2 linked regions of the Prosthecobacter debontii genome follow. The protein of the gene in region 2 binds, or shares a complex with, the protein of the main gene of each other region. Links are inferred from orthologs where the notes say so. Each region holds a gene or a part of one and is shown on either strand. Other genes may lie near its edges. The genes, in order: rplT and rplL.

The links.
Region 1: rplL (region 2) and rplT share a complex: the UniProt entries of both Escherichia coli proteins name them as parts of the 50S ribosomal subunit. The link is inferred for Prosthecobacter debontii from one-to-one orthologs.

What each region holds. Positions count from the first base shown.
Region 1 is NZ_FUYE01000021.1:15,718-18,937, reverse strand. The notes cover bases 214-3,119. They hold rplT (50S ribosomal protein L20), read right to left. Parts: upstream 1,906-3,119; coding sequence 1,522-1,905; downstream 214-1,521. Other genes in these bases: B5D61_RS22225 (mevalonate kinase family protein), read left to right, coding at 2,394-3,119; rpmI (50S ribosomal protein L35), read right to left, coding at 2,025-2,243; B5D61_RS22240 (aldo/keto reductase), read left to right, coding at 350-1,387; B5D61_RS22245 (LLM class flavin-dependent oxidoreductase), read left to right, coding at 214-338. In the rest of the region: more of B5D61_RS22245, read left to right, coding at 1-213; more of B5D61_RS22225, read left to right, coding at 3,120-3,220. UniProt on the Escherichia coli protein: One of the primary rRNA binding proteins, it binds close to the 5'-end of the 23S rRNA. It is important during the early stages of 50S assembly.
Region 2 is NZ_FUYE01000006.1:348,947-352,246, reverse strand. What follows is about bases 1-2,986. They hold rplL (50S ribosomal protein L7/L12), read right to left. Parts: upstream 1,693-2,986; coding sequence 1,309-1,692; downstream 1-1,308. Other genes in these bases: rplA (50S ribosomal protein L1), read right to left, coding at 2,377-2,986; rplJ (50S ribosomal protein L10), read right to left, coding at 1,823-2,353; rpoB (DNA-directed RNA polymerase subunit beta), read right to left, coding at 1-949. Also shown: more of rplA, read right to left, coding at 2,987-3,075; rplK (50S ribosomal protein L11), read right to left, coding at 3,123-3,300. UniProt on the Escherichia coli protein: The binding site for several of the GTPase factors involved in protein synthesis (IF-2, EF-Tu, EF-G and RF3). Is thus essential for accurate translation.

The sequences.
Region 1 (3,220 bases), on a different replicon or contig from region 2:
GGCTCTTCAGCTCCCTTCAGCAGGTGTTCCTCAATATCATCCGGGGCTGGCCACGCGAACTCCAGCCACCCGTGGATGACATCGACCGCCTGTGGAACCCCGTGGAAGAATCTCAAGTCAGCCGCATGACCCGCTGCTCTGCGGTCGGGGGGCCAGATTCTCTGCGTGCCCAGATCCAATCTCTGCTGGACGACACGGAGGCGGATGAACTGATCGTCACCGCGCACATCTATGATCAGCAGGCCCGGCTGCGTTCGTTTGAAATCGCCGCTGAGGTTTTCAAAAGCCTGCAAGGCACCACTCCCTCTTTCACACCTAACGATTCGTTCAACCAATAAACTCACCTCTTATGGAATACAGACAACTCGGCGGTTCAGGCTTTAAAGTCCCAGCCCTCACTTTTGGCACCGGCACCTTCGGTGGAGGCACGGAATTCTTCAAAGAATGGGGTTCCTCTGATGTCGCAGAAGCCTCCCATCTCATCGACATCTGCCTGGAACACGGCCTCAACATGTTTGACAGTGCCGACATCTACTCCGCCGGCCTTGCCGAGGAAATTCTCGGTCAAGCCATCAAAGGCCGCCGGGATCAGGTGCTCATCTCCACCAAAGGCACCTTCCGTTTTGGTGACGGGCCTAACAATGTGGGTTCCTCCCGCTGGCACCTCATCCGCTCTGTGGAAGGTAGTCTCAAGCGCCTGGGCACGGATTACATCGATCTTTATCAGCTTCACGGCTTCGATGCCATGACCCCCGTGGAAGAAGTGATGAACACCCTAGACGACCTCGTCCGCGCAGGGAAAATCCGCTACATTGGGGCCTCGAACTTCTCCGGCTGGCACCTCATGAAGGCTCAAGCTTACGCCGATAAGTTTGGCCTGTCCCGCTATGTCGCGCATCAGGCCTACTACTCCCTCATCGGCCGCGATTATGAATGGGACCTCATGCCCTTGGGCCTGGATCAGAAAGTCGGTGCCGTCGTCTGGAGCCCCCTCGGTTGGGGACGCCTCACGGGCAAGCTCCGCCGCAACCAGCCCCGTCCCGAAACCAGCCGCCTGAACCACAAGCTCAGCACCGAAAACGGTCCTCAAGTTTCCGACGAGTATCTCTACAAGGTCGTGGACGCTCTCGATGAAGTGGCCGCTGAAACCGGAAAAACGGTGCCGCAGGTTGCCCTTAACTGGCTGCTCCAGCGCCCGACGGTCTCCTCTGTCATCATCGGTGCCCGCACCGAAGAACAACTCCGCCAAAACCTCGGCTCTGTCGGCTGGAACCTCACCCAGGAGCAGGTGGCTAAACTCGATGCCGCCAGCAGTGTGCCCAAGACCTACCCGTATTGGCACCAATCCGGTTTCGGCGAGCGCAATCCGTTCCCAACAGCGGCTTAATGGTTCTTCGACATCCTCCTCATTTCACCACCGGAGTGAGGAGGATGGCCTCAGAATGCCACCCAAATACAAAACAGCCGAGGTTCACACCTCGGCTGCTTCATTTAAAAGAGGGTCTTTAGAACCGCTCCGTCTTAGTTCTTGGCCAACTCAGCGGTCTTCTTCTCGAAGGCAGCTTTGGCTTGGTTCGCGATGGCGGCGAAGGCGGCTTCGTCCTTGATGGCAAGGTCGGACAGCACTTTGCGGTCGATCGTGATGCCAGCATACTTCAGGCCTTCGATCAGGCGGCTGTAAGTGATGCCCAGCGGACGGGCGGCGACGTTGATACGCTGCACCCAGAGGTTACGAAAGGCGCGCTTACGCACCTTGCGGTCACGGTAGGAATACGTCATCGCCTTGCGGACGGCGTCCTTGGCGTAACGGAAGTGGGTGGAACGGAATCCGCGGAAGCCTTTGGCTTTCGCGAGTGTGCGCTTCCGGCGTTTGCGGCTAGCGGGGGCGTTGGTGGCTCTTGGCATTGTCTATTTCTCCGAACAGGCTGTTGTTTAAATTCGATGACCGGCCTCACCTGATCGTAGGCTTCGGGCGAGGAAGCCAGACCGGAACATCGTGATCCCCGGCAGGGGGATCGTGGGGCTTAACCGCGATGTGAGAAAGGCATGTTTGCCTTCACTGCGGCTGCGTCCACTTCTGCCACAAGGGCGACTTTACCGAGATTGCGTTTCCGCTTGCGGCTCTTATTCTGCAAGATGTGGCGCTTGCCCTGTTTACGGCGAAGCACCTTACCGGATGCAGTAATTTTGAACCGTTTGGAGACGGCTTTTCTCGTTTTGGCTAGACCAGCGTTTTTGGACATAGGGGCCGCGAAGGTGCAGTGAAATGGCTAAACGGCAAGGTTTTTTTAACAGGAAACGTGGCAAAATTCAGCTCAGATGGCCCAAAGTTCGGCATTCAGGTTGCTTGTTCCCACGCCACCTTCTACGTTTCCGGCCCTTTTCCCGACCTCATGCTCCTCACCACGAAAGCCTATGCCCGTGCCGGTTTGGTTGGCAATCCCTCCGACGGCTACTTTGGCAAGACGATCTCCTTCATCATCCGCAATTATTGCGCGGAGATCACGCTGTATGAGACACCGGAGCTGAAAATCGAGCCCAATCAGCGGGATCACTCGGTCTTCGGCAGCATCGAGGAACTGGCCCGGGACGTGCGACAGCACGGTTACTACGGTGGCATCCGCCTTCTTAAGGCGAGCGTGAAACGCTTCTTTGAATACTGCCGGAAGGAAAACCTGCCCCTGCATGGGCGAAACTTCACCCTGCGCTACACCAGCAACATCCCGCCCCAAGTGGGCATGGCGGGCAGTAGCGCCATCATCACGGCCTGTTGGCGGGCTCTGATGCAGTTTTACCAGGTGGAGATTCCCACCTACCTGCTCCCCAGCTTAGTGCTCAGTGTTGAGAATGATGAACTCGGTATCCCGGCTGGTCTCCAGGATCGCGTGATCCAGGCTTATGAGGGAGTCGTGTTCATGGATTTCAACCGAGCCTCCATTGAGAAACGTGGCTATGGCATCTATGAGGAGCTAGATCCCTCTCTTTTGCCCCCTGTCTTTGTGGCTTACACCACCAAACTGAGTGAGGGCACCGAAGTCTTTCACAATGACATCCGCGGTCGCTGGAACCGAGGGGATCGGGAAATCGTCAGCGCGATGTATCAGTGGGCCAACCTCGCCCAGCGCGTGCGCGACATGCTGCTGGAGAAACGCGGGCATGAGATCGGTCCTCTGCTCAATGAGAACTTCGACCTGCGCCGCCGCCTGTATAAGCTCAGTCA
Region 2 (3,300 bases):
CCAGAGCGCGAGCGTTCGGGATCGTTGGAGGATCACCTGGGCGCAGACGGCGGTAAATTTCTTTGAGGGCCTCGTCTTCATCCTTGGCAGGATCTTTGCGCAGAGAGGTGACGATGAGGTCGTCTTGGGAGGCGGTGATTACCTTCACGGTCTTGTGACCGAGCTGGATTAGCTGACGGACAACACCGGCGGTGAGAGGCTCATAGGCGCGGGCCACGATGAGTTCACCGTCCAGGATGTCCTTGAACAGCAGCTTGGCGGAGATTTCTTCCTCAGGAAGGTTCTCCTTCAGCTTCATGTCCTCGATGTTGTAGAACAGCTTGAGGATCTCCTCGTCCGTGGAGTAGCCGATGACACGCAGGAGCGTGGTGGCCAGGAACTTCCGACGGCGACGACGGCGGTCGAGATAAACGTAAAGGAGGTCGTTGGTGTCAAACTGGACTTCCAACCAGGTGCCGCGGTCAGGGATGATGCGGAAGCCATAGAGCCAGCGGCCATTAAGGTGCTGGCTGCTTTCGAAACAGATGCCAGGGGAACGATGGAGCTGGCTGACCACCACACGTTCAGCGCCATTGATCACGAAGGTGCCGCGGTCGGTCATCAGGGGCACTTCGCCCATGTAAACGCGCTCCTGCTTAGCACCGGCTTCGTCACGCAGTTCAAAAGTGACGTAAAGAGGGGCACTGTAGGTCTCTGCCTCACGGATGGCTTCCAGGGAGGAAAGCTTCGGCTCGCCGATTTCATACAGCACGAAATCGAGCGTCATCTTAGCATCATAGCTCTCGATGGGGAAAACTTCCTTGAACACCGCTTGAAGGCCGACTTCCTTGCGCTTGGAGGGGAGGATGTTCTTCTGCAGGAACTCCTCATACGAGCGGAGCTGAATCTCGATCAGATTCGGCGGCTCGGAGACTTCGTGGATTTTGCCAAAGTTGGTGCGCTGGGACATATACAGGGTGAGGGAGACGGCGGGGTGGCAACGGCGGTGGCTGGGTGCAGGCGGTGAAACCTGCGGCACTGAGGATCACACGACCCGGCAGCCAGCCGGATCACTGAGTCCCTCAGCGTGAAAATGACGAAACCAGAACGCGGACGCGGGTCCCCGTTCAGGCGGTGAAATAGATGATACGAAGCCCGCTTCCAGCGTGGCTCCCTCTTTTCCCAAGCATACGCTTCGGAGTGTCAGAGAGATGCGGACCAGAGGGCGGGGCATGCGAGATTGGGATATTTTCAGAAAGGAGGGTCTTTGGGAAGTCTCCCTTCAGCCGAGTGCCATCCAGGGGACGGCACTCGGGAAAGGATGGGAGGTTACTTGATCTCCACTTTAGCGCCGGCAGCTTCGAGCTTCTTCTTGATCTCTTCAGCTTCCTCTTTCTTAGCGCCTTCCTTGACTTTCTGCGGAGCGCTCTCAACGAGCTTCTTCGCTTCAGCAAGGCCGAGGCCAGCGACAACGCCGCGGACTTCTTTAATCACGGCGATCTTGTTTGCGCCACCGTCAACCAGGACGACGTCGAACTCAGTCTTCTCTTCAGCAGCGGCTGCAGGAGCAGCACCACCAGCTGCAGGAGCAGCAGCAGCGATAGGAGCAGCGGCGCTCACGCCCCACTTGTCTTCCAGGGATTTCACGAGTTCAGCGACTTCCAGCACGGTAAGGCCGCTCAGTTCTTCAACGATTTTAGTCAGGTCTGCCATATGGGTATTTCGGTATCGCCGTTTCCTGGAGCACCAGGTTGTTTAAGAGAGAAAGCTTTCGCTCCGGCAAGGAACCATTGGGTGTTATGTTCAGGCGGCCGAAGCCGCCATCGGATCAAAGGGGTGGGAATTAAGCAGCGGCGGACTCGCCAGCGGCGTCGGCCTTGGCCTTGAGCACGCGTGCCAGGGAGGCAGCAGGCTCGTTGAGGAGGCGGACCAGAGCGGAGGCAGGTGCCTGAAGGACGCCAAGTAACTGGGCCTGGAGGGTTTCCTTGGAAGGCAGATCTGCCAGAGCCTTGATGCCGTTCGCGTCAAGAAGAGCGCCGTCGAGGACGCCAGCCTTGATCTTAGGCTTCTCGAACTCAGCCGCGAAGTTCTTCATGATCTTGGCAGCTGCGCAGACGTCCTGAGCACCGGTGACGAAGGCGCTCTGGCCCGTCAAGAAAGGTGCAAGGGACTCTGGATAACCGGCGCGCTCAGCAGCCTTCTTCACGAGAGTGTTTTTGAAGACGTGGATCTCAGCACCGGTGGGGGCCAAGCGCTTGCGCAGCTCAGCGAATTTGTCCACGGTGAGACCTGTGTAATCCACGACGAAGAGGAACGGGGAGGAGTTGACCCGGCTCAGCAGGTCTTCAATGAGGAGTGTCTTTTCAGCTTTCATAGGTGTCTTGTCTTCCTCAGGGATTACAGTTTCACATACTTGGAGACATCAATGCGCAGAGCGGGCGACATCGTCGCAGCCAGCGTGATGCTGTGCACATACTTACCACGAGCGGTGGCAGGCTTAGCACGGACGATCGCGTCGATCAAAGCATTGCCGTTCTCAGCCAGGGCGCTGACGTCGAAAGCGACTTTGCCGATGGTGGCGGCGATGTTGCCGTTCTTATCCAGCTTGAAGTCCACACGACCGGCTTTCACCGCCTTCACAGCACCACCGACGTCGTCGGTCACGGTGCCTGTTCTTGGGTTAGGCATCAAACCGCGAGGTCCGAGTTGCTTACCGAGCTTACGAACTTCATTCATCGCAGCGGGGGTGGCGACGGCGACATCGAAATCCATCTGACCATCTTTCACCTTGGCGATGAGATCTTCGAAACCGACCAACTCAGCTCCGGCGGCCTTGGCGGCTTCAGCGGCTGCGCCGACAGCGAACACGGCGACGCGAACCGTTTTACCAGAACCATGAGGCAGCGGGCAAGTGCCACGGATCATCTGGTCGCCCTTCTTCGGGTCCACACCCATGTGGAAGGACAGAGTCACCGTTTGGTTGAACTTCGTGCCTGGGAATTTGCGCACGAGTTCGGCAGCTTCTTCGAGTGAGAAGATCTTTCCTGCCGGAACCATTTCGGCAGCTTTCTTGTATCTTTTGCTTCGTGTTATCATGTGGTGTGCAGTGCTGGCGAGCGGTCTTCCGTTCTCCTGCGGTTGAATTAGTCGATGATGTCGATGCCCATCTGGCGGGCGGTGCCTGCCATGATGCGGGAGGCGCGCTCGAGGTCCTGAGTGTTCAGGTCCACGATCTTCATTTTGGTGGCTTCCAGAAGCTGGGCCTTGGTGATCTTGGCCACTTTCTTCTTGGCGGCTTCACCGGAGCCGGAGGCGATGTTC